2 regions of the Ventrimonas sp. genome follow, and region 1 is predicted to be linked to the other one. Evidence: a T-box and tRNA genes for the amino acid it is inferred to sense, from the RefSeq annotation. Region 1 holds a T-box; the other holds one or more tRNA genes.
What was found. The T-box of region 1 lies ahead of proS (proline--tRNA ligase). A T-box ahead of a tRNA ligase gene usually reads a tRNA of that ligase, here a tRNA-Pro.
Positions count from the first base shown of each region.

Region 2: it encodes a tRNA-Pro, which carries the amino acid that the T-box ahead of proS (proline--tRNA ligase) is inferred to sense. The anticodon was not compared.

Region 1 is NZ_DBFCCJ010000041.1:32,633-39,572, forward strand. It holds gene pdxA (4-hydroxythreonine-4-phosphate dehydrogenase PdxA) at 1-426, shown strand, start outside; gene ACMP1L_RS07345 (triose-phosphate isomerase family protein) at 443-1,219, shown strand; gene ACMP1L_RS07350 (histidine phosphatase family protein) at 1,235-1,882, shown strand; gene ACMP1L_RS07355 (DUF3837 family protein) at 2,016-2,324, shown strand; T-box leader at 2,497-2,720, shown strand; gene proS (proline--tRNA ligase) at 2,835-4,268, shown strand; gene ACMP1L_RS07365 (LysR family transcriptional regulator) at 4,354-5,286, opposite strand; gene ACMP1L_RS07370 (putative ABC transporter permease) at 5,343-6,368, opposite strand; gene thrC (threonine synthase) at 6,571-6,940, shown strand, end outside.
Region 2 is NZ_DBFCCJ010000082.1:20,604-27,543, forward strand. It holds gene ACMP1L_RS13240 (THUMP domain-containing class I SAM-dependent RNA methyltransferase) at 1-1,063, shown strand, start outside; gene ACMP1L_RS13245 (lectin like domain-containing protein) at 1,095-2,432, shown strand; gene rdgB (RdgB/HAM1 family non-canonical purine NTP pyrophosphatase) at 2,449-3,060, shown strand; gene ACMP1L_RS13255 (metallophosphoesterase family protein) at 3,060-3,551, shown strand; tRNA gene ACMP1L_RS13260 (tRNA-Pro) at 3,672-3,746, shown strand; tRNA gene ACMP1L_RS13265 (tRNA-Gly) at 3,760-3,830, shown strand; tRNA gene ACMP1L_RS13270 (tRNA-Arg) at 3,856-3,929, shown strand; tRNA gene ACMP1L_RS13275 (tRNA-His) at 3,966-4,039, shown strand; tRNA gene ACMP1L_RS13280 (tRNA-Leu) at 4,143-4,223, shown strand; gene trpS (tryptophan--tRNA ligase) at 4,294-5,355, opposite strand; tRNA gene ACMP1L_RS13290 (tRNA-Gln) at 5,549-5,620, shown strand; gene ACMP1L_RS13295 (LacI family DNA-binding transcriptional regulator) at 5,884-6,894, shown strand.

The sequences.
Region 1 (6,940 bases):
CTGATGGACAAGGCATTAAAGCAGACCGGAATGGAGAATCCGCTGATCGCGGTAGCCGGATTAAATCCGCATGCAGGAGAACACGGGCTGTTCGGTATGGAGGAGATTGAAGAGATCATTCCGGCCATTGAAGCGGCAAAGGAAGAGGGCATCAACGTTACCGGCCCGATTCCGCCGGATTCTGTGTTCAACAAGACATTAAATGGTATCTATGATGCAGCTATTGCCATGTATCATGATCAGGGACATATCGCAGCGAAGCTGCAGCTCATGAGCGAGTGTGTAAACTGCACTATCGGACTTCCGATCATCCGTACTTCCGTTGATCACGGAACCGCGTTTGATATTGCCGGAAAAGGCATTGCCAGCGGAGATAACATGAAGCAGTCCATGCGTGTGGCAGAGGAATTTTTGAATAATAAGTAGTAAGGTGGAGAATAACGTGAAGCATTTCATTTGTGGTTCCGGATGGAAAATGGTAAATGGATATCAGGACAGCATCCGCATTGCGAGAGAGCTGCAGGAGAAACTGAAGGACTTTCATGACTATCCGGTTGTGATCTTTCCATCCTTTCCAGTGATCCCGGAGATTACAAAGCATCTAAATCCGGACAGTGTGGTAAAGGTGGGGGGCCAGGACATGTTCTGGGAACTGGACGGTGCCTACACTGGTGAGGTGTCCGGGCAGATGCTCCTGGACATCGGCTGCCGGTATGTGGAGATCAATCATCAGGAACGGCGGCGTTACCTGAAGGAAGATAACCAGATGTCAAACCGGAAACTGAAAACTGCTGTGAAGATTGGTTTGCATCCGTTCCTGTGTGTGGGCGAGGAGCTGAAAGAATCGGATGAGCAGGTTCAGGCATTCATCCAAAAACAACTGGAGGAGCTTCTGGATGGAGTGTCGAAGGAGGAGGCGAGGAGGATTATCTTTGCTTATGAGCCTATGTGGGCCATTGGAAAGAAATCTACTGCAGACCTTTCTCATATTCAGATGGTTCATCATTATATTCGCAGTGTTGTGGCTTCCTTATATGGAAGTGATGTAGCAGAAGCGGTGTACATTGTATATGGTGGTGGCGTGAATATGGAAACGTATCTTGATATTGCAGCTCTGCCAGATGTCAATGGCCTGTTTACCACCGGTTGCGGTGTAAACGCGGAGACTTACAGCGAACTGGCCATCACAACCGCGGTAATGTTAAAAAGAATGTCGTAAGTGAAGGAAAACAGCGTGAAATTATATGTGATAAGACACGGGGAAACCGACTGGAACTGCAGAAGAAAGCTACAGGGAGAATCGGATATTCTATTGAATGAAAATGGACGAAGGCTTGCGGAGATTACCCGTGAGAATATGGGAACGATCCCGTTTGACCTGGTAATTACGAGTCCTTATCAGCGTGCACGGGAGACCGCGCAGATCATAACGGGAAATGCGGATATTCCCTGTATCCAGGATGCCAGAATCCGGGAGATTACCTGGGGAGACTGGGACGGCCTGACACCGGAAGAAATTGCAGAAGCTGGAGGAAAAGAACGGTTTGAACTATTTTACACCAATCCGTTCTTTTTTCGGGGAGCACCCGGTGGGGAGAATATACGTCAGGTATGCGAGCGAGGAAAAGATTTTTATGAGGAACTGATTCGGAACGAAGTCTTTCAGGACAAAACCATTCTCGTTGCAACCCACGGTTGTGCACTGCGGGGAATCCTGAACCATCTGTATGAGAATCCCTCTGATTTCTGGCAGGGTGGTGTGCCAGCCAACTGCGCCGTCACTATTCTGGAAGTGAAGCATGGAAAAAGCTGTTTTCTGGAACGGGATAAAATTTATTATGATGTATCCCTGATTCAAGATTTCTATACATTAAAAGCATGAAAAGACGGTGCTGCCCTATTTTGAGCAGCGCCGTCTTTTCTGTTTTAACATTCAATTTTTCATAGGAGAATCAAATTGCACCAGCGGGGAAATTACAGTATACTGAAACTGGAAAAAAGAGGAGGAATCCATTATGGTTTATGAATTAACCGTTCAGTCTGTAAAACTGAAATCAACCCTGTTTACGCCGCCGTCCCGGCTTATCAATACCTGTGAAGTAACATGTGCCATCGGCATGCTGTACAAAAAAGCAGGCCAGCCCATGCCGGAGGTGAAAGCGGGCGATAACCTGGGAAAACTCATCGAGAGCATTCCACAACAGGTCTACGACGCAGAAAACGGCAATCTATCCGAAATTGTCCGTAGCTACACCTGGTTCGACAACGATGAAGTGACGGAAGATGCGGCCATCACGCTTCAGATGGGGTACGAATCAATATAAAAATTTGAGCTACAAAGCTGAATAAAGGTCCGGAAGTGAATGAGACCGCCTTCCTCTATTTTCACATATCGTTGTTTCACAAAAAACTGATAACAATTTCACATAACATGGAAAAAGGAAAGTTCAGCTTCCCTTGACAAAGTGCGGAAAATGGCTTAAAATCAAGCAAGAGAAAACGACAGTGAAGAGGATTAGTAAGCAGACATTACATCACAGAGAGATGGCTATCTGGTGCAAGGCCGTCATGTCCCTGGAAGCTGAACCGGCCTTGGAGTCCTGCAGTGAACTGCAGCGTAGTTTCCGGCGTTAACGGAGCATAGAGTGAGCGATTCTGCATTCATTGCAGCGCTAATCAGGGTGGTACCGCCGAATTTATCTGGTCATTCGGTCCCTTGTCAGAAATGGCAGAGGACCGGATGATTTTTTATTTCATAGGAAATTACGTCCTATGAAATAAAATGCGTCGCGAGGAAGCGCACTTTTTTTCATTAAAAATAAAGGAGAGTTATCATGGCAAAGGATAAGAAATTAGTAGAAGCCATCACATCCATGGACGAGGATTTCGCCCAGTGGTATACGGATGTGGTAAAAAAAGCAGAGCTGTGTGACTACGCAAGCGTAAAGGGCTGCATGGTCATCAAACCGGCTGGTTATGCAATCTGGGAGAATATCCAGCATGAGCTGGACCGCCGCTTTAAGGAAACCGGAGTTCAGAATGTATATATGCCGCTCTTCATTCCGGAGAGCCTTCTGGAGAAAGAAAAAGATCATGTGGAAGGCTTTGCGCCGGAGGTTGCATGGGTAACCCACGGCGGCCTGGAGCCGCTTCAGGAGCGTCTGTGCGTGCGCCCGACCTCAGAGACTCTGTTCTGTGATTTCTATGCAAAGGATATCCACTCTTACCGTGACCTGCCGAAGGTATACAACCAGTGGTGTTCTGTAGTCAGATGGGAAAAAACCACCCGTCCGTTCCTGCGTTCCAGAGAGTTCTTATGGCAGGAGGGGCACACCGCTCACGCAACCGCAGAGGAAGCAGAGGCAAGAACCATCCAGATGCTGAATCTCTATGCAGATTTCTGTGAGCAGGTGCTGGCTATTCCGGTAATCCGCGGTCAGAAGACTGATAAAGAGAAATTCGCAGGCGCAGAGGCTACCTACACCATCGAGTCCCTGATGCATGACGGAAAAGCACTGCAGTCCGGAACCAGCCATAACTTTGGTGACGGCTTTGCAAAGGCATTCGGCATCCAGTATGCAGCAAAGGACAATACTCTGCAGTACGTTCATCAGACTTCCTGGGGCATGACGACCCGTATGATCGGTGCGATCATCATGGTACACGGTGATAACAACGGTCTGGTGCTGCCGCCGAGAATCGCTCCGACCCAGGTTGTGATCGTGCCGATCCAGCAGCAGAAAGAGGGCGTTCTGGACAAGGCATTTGCACTGAAAGACGTTCTTTCCAACTTCCGCGTAAAAGTAGATGATTCTGACAAGAGCCCGGGCTGGAAGTTCAGTGAGTCTGAGATGCGCGGAATTCCGGTACGTGTGGAGATCGGACCGAGAGATATCGAGAACAACGAGGCAGTTCTGGTCCGCCGTGATACTCATGAGAAGATCACGGTTTCCTTAGACGAGATCGAAGCCAAGATAAGCGAGCTCTTAGACACTATCCAGAGTGATATGTTGGAGCGCGCAAGAGCACACCGCGATTCTCACACCTACGTTGCAACCACCTACGATGAGTTTGTAAAAACCATCAACGAGAAGCCGGGCTTTGTAAAAGCTATGTGGTGCGGCGATCAGGCCTGCGAGGACAAAATCAAAGAAGATACAGCTGCGACCTCCCGCTGCATGCCGTTTGCACAGGAGAATCTCTCCGATAAGTGCGTATGCTGCGGCAAGCCGGCCAAGAAGATGGTTTACTGGGGCAGAGCATACTAAAATTTTATATGAAATCGGTAAAAAGGTCCGGGAAAGCGCCTGTTCGGCGGTCTTTCCCGGACCTTTTTCGTTTTTGCTGATGTTGTCAGGCCCAGAAGGCGCGGACCAGTTCAATAAAGTATTTAGCGGCTTCGCTTAAGTATCCGTTTTTGCGGTAGTTGGCTACAATGTCCCAGGACGGATGGGATGCAAATGAGAAACAGCTGATTCCCTTTGGCAGCCTGCGTACATAGTGTTCAGGAACTACGCCGCAGCAGAGGTTTGCCTCGATCATGGAGAGTACAGTATTGTTGCTGGCAGTTTCAAAAAGAACATTTGGGGTAAAACCGGATTTTCGGAAAATCTCATCGGTGATGGCCCGGATAGTGGACTCCTTGTACATCAGGACGAAGGGCTCATACTGGAAGCGGGCGAGGCTGACGGTGGGGTAAGGCCCGGTCAGCTGACCCTGCTGATCAGCTGCTGCCTGTGCAGCCGTCAGTTCCTCCACAGCGGGATGAATGCTGGGCACCAGAAGAAAAATCTCCTCTTCGCCAAGCTTTATGTATTCGCTGTCGTTGCGCTGCCGCTCCGAGAGTGTCTGAAATCCGATGTCCAGGTTGCCCTGGGTGATCATCTGCTGCTGGCGGTGTACGCTAAGCTCATGAGGCTCAACGACAACATTCGGATAAGCCTGGTGAAATGCGGGGTAAACGTGGGTAAACATCTCACTGCCGCGGCCCGGCGTGAAGCCAATGGAAAGGCGGCCCTTCTTGGCATCTGTCATGTCATTTATGAGGTTGTAGGTGCGCTGCTTGATCCGCAGGATTTCCCGGGCATTGTCCAGATAAACCTGTCCGATCTCGGTGGGGCGCATATCTATCTTGCTGCGGTGAAAAAGCGGTGCCCCAAGCTCCTTCTCCAGCCGCAGAAGCTGCTGGTTTAAGGCGGACTGGGTTACGAACAGCTTTTCCGCCGCGCGGGTGATGCTGTGTTCATCATCAATTTTTACAATGTATTCAATCTGTTTTAAATCCATAAAAGTGCCTCCGGCATGGAATTATTCGTAACTGTTCAGTACCTTCACAGTCACAATTATTCTTTAAAAAGCTCCTTCCAGGCATTGGCAAAACGCCGGGATACAGCAGTTGGATTACGTCGCAGGATGGACGGGCGGAGTATTGATTTTTTATTGTTTAAGAGGCGGGTTGTGTCTGCCATCTTCTCGTTCAGCGTGCTGATACGTGCCGCCAGAGTCTCCCTGCGTGCAGCGGCAGCCTCGGCCAGCTCTTCCCTGCGTGTGGCAACAGCTTCCTTATGGGCTTCGACAGCCTCAGACAGCTCTTCCCTTCGTACGGCAACAGCTTCCTTATGAGCTTCGACAGCCTCGGCCAGTTCTTCCCTGCGTGCAGCAACAGCTTCTTCCAGAGCCTCCCTGCGTGCGGATACCATCTCTTTGTGTGCTTCTACATTTTCGGCCACGGCCGCGCGCAGCTCCTCCTTCGCGTTTTCGATATTTTGTTCGGTCTCGGCCTTCAGGAGAGCAAGCTGTACCTGCATTTCTTCCAGGTCAGCACGCAGCTTAGAAACAGATTCCAGAGTCTTTGCCAGGCTGAGAGCCTCTCTGGTGGACTGGATGGTATCCATGACAAAGCATCCGCTCACGATCCCAAGCAGGCACCATTCCAGTGACGGCGGAAGATTCAGAACAAAACGTTCAATGGGCCTGTGGATGATCTCGGTCATAAAGATGGTTAAGAAGCCCCAGGCAATGGAAGAGGTCAGGCAGATGTAACCATGAAGATTGAACTTCTGACTGCTGTAATCCCAGTAACGGACCTTGAACAGACGCTCCATAATATAGCCGGTTACATATTCCAGCAGGGTGGCTGCCACCACACCGGAGCAGTAGACCAGAAGGAGATTGTCCTTGACCGGAAGGGATACCCACAGCATCATGACGGCTCCGGTGCCATACAGAGGCAGCATGGGAAGCCTCAGAAAGCCGCGGTTGACAAAATGGTGCTGCTTTAAGGAAACATAGGTGGATTCAAAAATCCAGCCGAAGAAGCAATATATATAGAAGAAAGTAAGCCAGTGATACCAGGCGTATGTGTACATGATCGAAATCCTCTTTTGCGAATCAACAACTTATCTTAGTTTAGCATATCCGGAAAAAACCTTCAATATGCCTTCAGAGGCTTTTGTTTGCAAAAGAAAGCATGGACAAAGGATATTGGTCTGTGCTACAATCAACAAAAATATAGTTACATGTGCAGCTGCACAAAAATGTATTCTGAAATGGGAGAAAGGAAAGAGAGCTATGAATTTAACATATCAGAGCACAAGAGGCGGAGAGAGCGGACTGACTGCATCTCAGGCAATCTTAAAAGGATTGGCTGATGACGGCGGCCTGTTTATGCCGACTTCAATCCCGAAACTGGATGTAACGATGGAAGAGCTGGCAGGCATGAGTTACCAGGAAACTGCTTACCGTGTTATGAAACAGTTCTTAACAGATTTCACCGAGGAAGAACTGCGCTATTGCATCGATCACGCTTACGACAGCAAGTTTGACACGGAGGAGATTGCTCCGCTTGTCAAGGCAGACGGTGCCTATTATCTGGAACTCTTCCACGGAAGCACCATTGCGTTCAAAGATATGGCACTGTCCATTCTTCCGTATCTGATGA
Region 2 (6,940 bases), on a different contig from region 1:
CGGAGATGCGGAGGCTATCTGCCGCGCGAATATTTTCCTGCGCACGACGGAGCGTATTCTGCTGAAGGTGGGAAGCTTTAAGGCTGTCACCTTTGAGGAGCTTTTCCAGGGAACCAAGGCACTGCCATGGGAGGAATATATCCCGCAGGATGGCCGTTTTTGGGTCAAGAAGGCCAATTCCATCAAGAGCAAGCTCTTTAGCCCGTCTGATATCCAGTCCATCATGAAAAAGGCTATGGTAGAGCGCATGAAGCAGGGCTATGGTGTGTCTGTGATCCCGGAGACCGGTGCGGATTATCCGGTGCGCGTATCTTTGTATAAGGATATTGTGACGGTAGCGCTGGATACCACCGGCGAGTCCCTTCATAAGCGCGGATACCGCAAGCTGACCAGCAAGGCTCCCATCGAGGAGACTCTGGCAGCGGCCCTCATTATGCTGACGCCGTGGAATAAGGACCGCATCCTGGTAGATCCGTTCTGCGGAAGCGGAACCTTTCCCATTGAGGCAGCCATGATGGCGGCTAATATGGCGCCGGGCATGAACCGCTCCTTCCTTTCAGAGGACTGGAAGCAGATCATTCCGCGCAAGTGCTGGTATGAGGCTATGGATGAGGCCCAGGAGATGGTGGACGATACGGTGAGTGTGGATATTCAGGGCTATGATCTGGATCCGGAGGTCATTAAGGCAGCCAGAGCCAATGCAGAGCTGGCTGGCGTGGCTCATATGATCCATTTCCAGCAGAGACCGGTGTCGGAGCTAAGCCATCCGAAAAAATACGGTTTCCTGATCACCAACCCGCCGTATGGCGAGCGTATTGAAGACAAAAAGAATCTTCCGGCTCTGTATACCCAGATCGGAGAGCGCTTTAAGGCGTTGGACAGCTGGTCTGCGTTTATCATTACTTCCTATGAAGATGTTGAAAAGTATATGGGCCGCAAGGCAGATAAAAACCGTAAGATCTACAATGGTATGATGAAGACCTATTTCTATCAGTTCCTGGGCCCGAAGCCGCCGAGAAGAAAACCGGAGGGCGCACCGAAAAAACAGGATTGTGAACAGTAAGCCTCCATGGAACAGGCAGGGAGAAGCTGAATTGAAAAATAGATTTGCGCGGATGTGGCTGGTTCCTGTGCTGACTGCCGCGGCATTTTTTGCAGTCGGCTGTACAGCTGAGAAAATTTCAACATCAGAGACAACCTCTGCGGTGACAGAGCTTGTGATACCGGAAAACTCAGAACTTCCGGCGCGATATGATGCCCGGGAGGATGGACGCACAGCTCCGGTAAAGAACCAGGGAGATCTTGGCACCTGCTGGGCCTTTGCATCGCTTTTGGCGCTGGAAAGCAGCCTTTTGCCGGAGGAATCCTATGATTTTTCGGAGGACCATATGTCCCATGATCCGAATTTTCTGCTGGATCAGAAAAGCGGAGGCGACTATATCATGTCCATGGCCTATCTGCTTTCCTGGAGAGGACCTGTCCTGGAGGAGGAGGATCCTTATGGGGACGGTATCTCGCCGGAGGGACTGACGGCGGCAAAGCATGTACAGGAGATCCGGATTCTGCCGGCATATGACCGTGAGGCTGTCAAAGCAGCTGTGTACCGGACCGGTGGTGTCCAGAGCGCACTGTATACGACACTGCAGAGGCAGGAGCAGGACAGCCGCTACTATAATGACAAAACCGGAGCCTACTATTATTCCGGAACGCTTCCGCCCAACCACGATGTGGTCATTGTGGGCTGGGATGATGATTATCCGGCAGAAAATTTTTCGGAGCTTCCGCCGGATAATGGCGCTTTTCTTTGCGAGAACAGCTGGGGAACGGGATTCGGCGAAGCGGGGTTTTTCTATGTTTCCTATTACGATACCAATCTCTGTACCACCAATCTGCTCTATTCCGATGTGGAACCGGCAGACAATTATGACCGGATCTATCAGACTGATCTGTGCGGATGGCTGGGGCAGATCGGCTATGGAAATGAGAATGTGTGGGGAGCAAATGTTTATACGGCTTCAGCCGGCATGCAGCAGATCTGTGCTGTCGGATTTTATGCGGTGGATGCAGATACGGAATATGAGATCGGCATCGTCACGGACGTGCCGGACCAGCCGGCAGCAGACTGGAGGCACTTAAAGCAAAAGAAGCTTGGAACGGTATCCGGAACGCTTCCGTATGCGGGCTATTACACCATACCGCTTGCGGAACCGGTAAAAGTTAAGCCGGGAGAGCGCTTTGCTGTGACCTTGAAGCTTCATACGCCGGGAGCAGTTCATCCCATGGCGATTGAATACGATTCAGGAGACGGACGCTGCCTGGTGGATATCACGGACGGAGAGGGATATTTAAGTGCAGATGGTGATGTATGGGAACGGGTGGAAACAGAGCAGGAGTGTAACCTCTGTCTGAAAGCATATACGGTGATGCAGTAGAAAGAATGGAGAAAATATGAAAAAACACAGAATCGTCTTTGCAACCGGCAATGCCGGAAAAATGAAAGAGATCCGCTTGATCATGGCTGATCTGGGCTGTGAGGTGGTTTCCATGAAGGAGGCCGGGGCAGACCCCGAAATCGTGGAAAATGGAAGATCATTTGCGGAAAACGCGGAAATCAAGGCTCGCGCGGTCTGGAACTGCACCGGTGATATAGTGCTGGCAGATGACTCCGGTCTTGTGGTGGATTACATTGGCGGAGAGCCGGGCATTTATTCTGCACGCTATATGGGCGAGGATACCTCTTACGAGATCAAGAACCGGAATATCATTGACCGTCTGGCAGACGCAAAAGGCCAGGAGCGCAGTGCCCGCTTTGTCTGCAATATTGCAGCAGTCCTTCCGGACGGACGTGTTCTGCACACAGAGGCAGCTATGGAGGGACAGATTGCCATGGAACCGGCCGGATGCGGCGGCTTTGGCTATGATCCGATCCTCTATCTTCCGGAATTCGGCATGACCTCCGCGGAAATCACGATGGAGCAGAAAAATGCGATCAGCCATCGCGGCAAGGCGCTGGAGGCCATGAAAAAGGAATTAGAGCATTACTTTGAGGAGGAAGCCTGATGAAGATACTGATCGTGAGTGATACCCACAGAAAAGACGGAAACCTGTATGATGTGATCGAGAAGGAGAAGCCGTTTGATATGCTGATCCATCTGGGAGACGCAGAGGGAAGCGAGCATGTGATCGCGGACTGGCTTGATGAGGACTGTGATCTGGTAATGGTACAGGGAAACAATGATTTCTTTTCCTCGCTGGACCGGGAAATAGAACTGGATCTTGGACCGCACCGAGCTTTTCTGACTCACGGTCATTATTATAATGTATCTCTGGATGTGGACCGCCTCTGGGAGGAAGCAAAGGATCGTGGCTGTGACATTGCCATGTTCGGTCATACTCACCGCCCATATCTGGAGGAGCTGGATGGAATCACGCTTTTAAATCCGGGCAGTCTTTCCTATCCGCGACAGGAGGGCAGAATGCCTTCTTACATGATCATGGACCTGGCAGATGACGGAACCGCGAAATATCACATGATGTTTTTAGGGGAATAAAAAAATATAAAAAAATTTTTCAAAAACTGTTGACAAAAGAAGACCTGTATTATATAATTACTCTCGCGTTGTTCAGTAGCACTCTGAGAGAGCGGATGAACATACAGGTTTTCAGTGATCCGGGGTGTGGCTCAGCTTGGCTAGAGCACCTGGTTTGGGACCAGGGGGTCGCAGGTTCGAATCCTGTCACCCCGATTGAATTGAATATGCGGGTGTAGTTCAATGGTAGAACACCAGCCTTCCAAGCTGGATACGTGGGTTCGATTCCCATCACCCGCTCTTGAAAAGTTTATCTTTTCAAAGTGAGTCTGTAGCTCAGCTGGATAGAGCAACGGCCTTCTAAGCCGTGGGTCGGGGGTTCGAATCCCTTCAGGCTCGTTTCTTTCACGAAAGTGAAAGATGAATTTCATAATGGTGGGTATAGCGCAGCTGGTTAGCGCGCCAGATTGTGGCTCTGGAGGCCGAGGGTTCGAATCCCTCTATCCACCCTGATTGTCAGATCCTTATGCAGATATGCGTAGGGATCTTTTCCAATCTGTATGATCTTACAGCGGCAGTGCATTCCCGCGCTGCACACAGAATTTCATATCCGCGGGCATGGCGGAATTGGCAGACGCGCCAGATTTAGGTTCTGGTATCTCCGATGTGCAGGTTCAAGTCCTGTTGCCCGCACTGAAAAACCCCGGTGATTGGTTTCACCGGGGTTTTTGTGCGATTGACGGCCATTGTATGAATGCCGCTTTTATTTGGTTAAGGTACCATTGTCGAAGTAGTCGATCTTCATGGAATGACGTACATCTGCCAGGGTCTTTGCTGCAGTTTCCTTTGCACGCTTGCTGCCTTCTGCCAGGATATCGTAAACATCCGGAAGACGCTGTTCCCATGCTTTTCTGCGCTCGCGGATCGGAGCCAGCTCGTCCTGGATAACATTGTTTAAGAACTTCTTGACTTTGACATCGCCAAGGCCGCCGCGGCGGTAGTGGTCTTTTAACTCATCCAGGCTGTTGTAATCCGGCAGGAATTCTGCGAAGTGCTCCGGACGGCAGAATGCATCGAGATAGATGAATACCGGGTTGCCTTCCACCTGTCCCGGATCTTCCACGCGAAGGTGGTTGGGGTCAGTGAACATGGACATGATTTTCTTGCGGATATCCTCTGGCTCATCAGATAAGTAGATGCAGTTGCCCAGGGATTTGCTCATTTTTGCTTTGCCGTCAATACCTGGCAGTCTTAAGCATGCCTGGTTCTGCGGGAGGATGATCTGCGGCTCAACCAGGGTCTCGCCGTATACAGAATTGAACTTGTGCACGATCTCGCGGCACTGTTCGATCATTGGCATCTGGTCTTCACCAACCGGAACGGTGGTAGCCTTGAATGCGGTGATATCGGCTGCCTGGCTGATCGGGTAGCAGAAGAAGCCGACCGGAATGCTTGCCTCAAAGTTACGCATCTGGATCTCAGCCTTTACGGTTGGGTTTCTCTGCACACGGGAAACGGTAACCAGGTTCATATAGTAGAAAGTAAGCTCAGTGAGCTCCGGAACCATAGACTGGATGAAAATGGTGGATTTCTTCGGGTCGAGGCCGCATGCAAGGTAATCCAGGGCAACCTGGATAATGTTGTCGCGTACTTTTTCCGGGTGTTCTGCGTTGTCGGTTAAAGCCTGTGCATCGGCAATCATAATATAGATCTCATCGTATTTGCCGGAATTCTGCAGTCTGACACGTTCTTTTAATGAGCCAACATAGTGGCCTACATGAAGGCGGCCGGTAGGACGGTCGCCAGTCAGGATAATCTGTTTCATAAATGTTGTAAACTCCTTTATTCTTTGTGCGGCACTTCCGCTGATTCTTCTATTATAATATTTTCAATGGGGTACGTCAACTGAATCAAGGCTTTCGCTGAATGTGGGATTTTGGTGGATTTGAAAGGTAAAGCTATTGCTTTTTTCGCAGTAATCGGATATAATAGACAGGCATTTGTATTGTGAAAACCATTGGGCCATCGCCAAGCGGTAAGGCACAGGACTTTGACTCCTGCACTCGAGGGTTCGAATCCCGCTGGCCCAGCTAAAACAGCATTTGATCATTGCACATAGGGGATCAGATGCTGTTTTTATTTGTAAAACATGAAACGTTTCATTTATAAAACAAATAACGGAAAAAGATTTGGTTAAAAAGACGAAAAAGAACGATATAATACTAGATATTACGACGAAAGTGACAATAGAGTGAAAAAAGCGATTGACTGTGAAAAGCCGTAGTGCTATTATGATTTCATAAGAAATGAAACGTTCCATTTCTTGCGAAATCACTGTCGGAAGGAGGGACGAATGACTACAATAAAAGATGTAGCGAGGGAGGCGGGTGTATCTCTTGGAACGGTATCCAATGTTCTGAATGGCAGGGAAAGCGTTAAGCCGGAAAACCGGGAAAAAGTTTTGAAAGCCATAAAAAAGTTGAGGTTTCATTATAATATGACAGCCAGTGCGCTGCGGACAAAAACAACAAAGAATATTGGATTGATTATTCCGACAATTATTAATCCTTATTATCCGGAACTTGCAAGAGGTGTGGAGGATGAAGCCCGTAAAGCTGGGTTTACCGTATTTTTATGTAACAGCGACCGGCAAAAAGAAAAAGAAAAGGTATATATCAATGCGCTACTCAGCAAGGGAGTGGATGGAATTATCCTGGTAAAGCCTCAGATGGAGCGCAGCGAACTCCTGGAACTGGGACAGCAGACGGCATTGGTGATCCAGGATTGTGAAGTGAATGAGGATGATGGGCTTTTGGAAGTCAATGTAAACGATTATGTGGGGATCGTTCAGGGAATGAATCTGCTGTTCCGTTATGGACACAGCCGGATTGCCTTTCTTGGAGGCCTGATGGAATCCCACTCCAGCCGACGCAGGATGAAAGCGTATGAAGACTGTCTGGAGTCCAGAAAAATTCCGTATCGTCAGGATTATGTGAGCCTTGGTGATTACAGTACAAACAGTGGTTTTAACATGATGAAAAAATTGTTGAAAACAAGCCCGCTTCCAACAGCTGTCATTGCATCCAATGATATGATGGCTATGGGAGCCATGAAGGCCATTCAGGAAAAAGGGCTGCAGATTCCGGCAGATATTTCTGTTATTGGTTACGACGACATTGAAATGGGAAAGCTTTGTACCCCGGCCCTTACTACCATCCATCAGCCCAAATATGAGGTTGGAGTGGCCGCTTTCCGGTTGCTGAAGCAGACAATTTTGGGAGAGGATATTCCGCCTGAACAGAAACATATTGTGATGGAGACACGGATGGTACAAAGGGAATCTGTGGGATATGCAGCAGAGTAGATTATTAAAAGAATCCTGAAAAACAGGATTCTTTTAATAATAACAT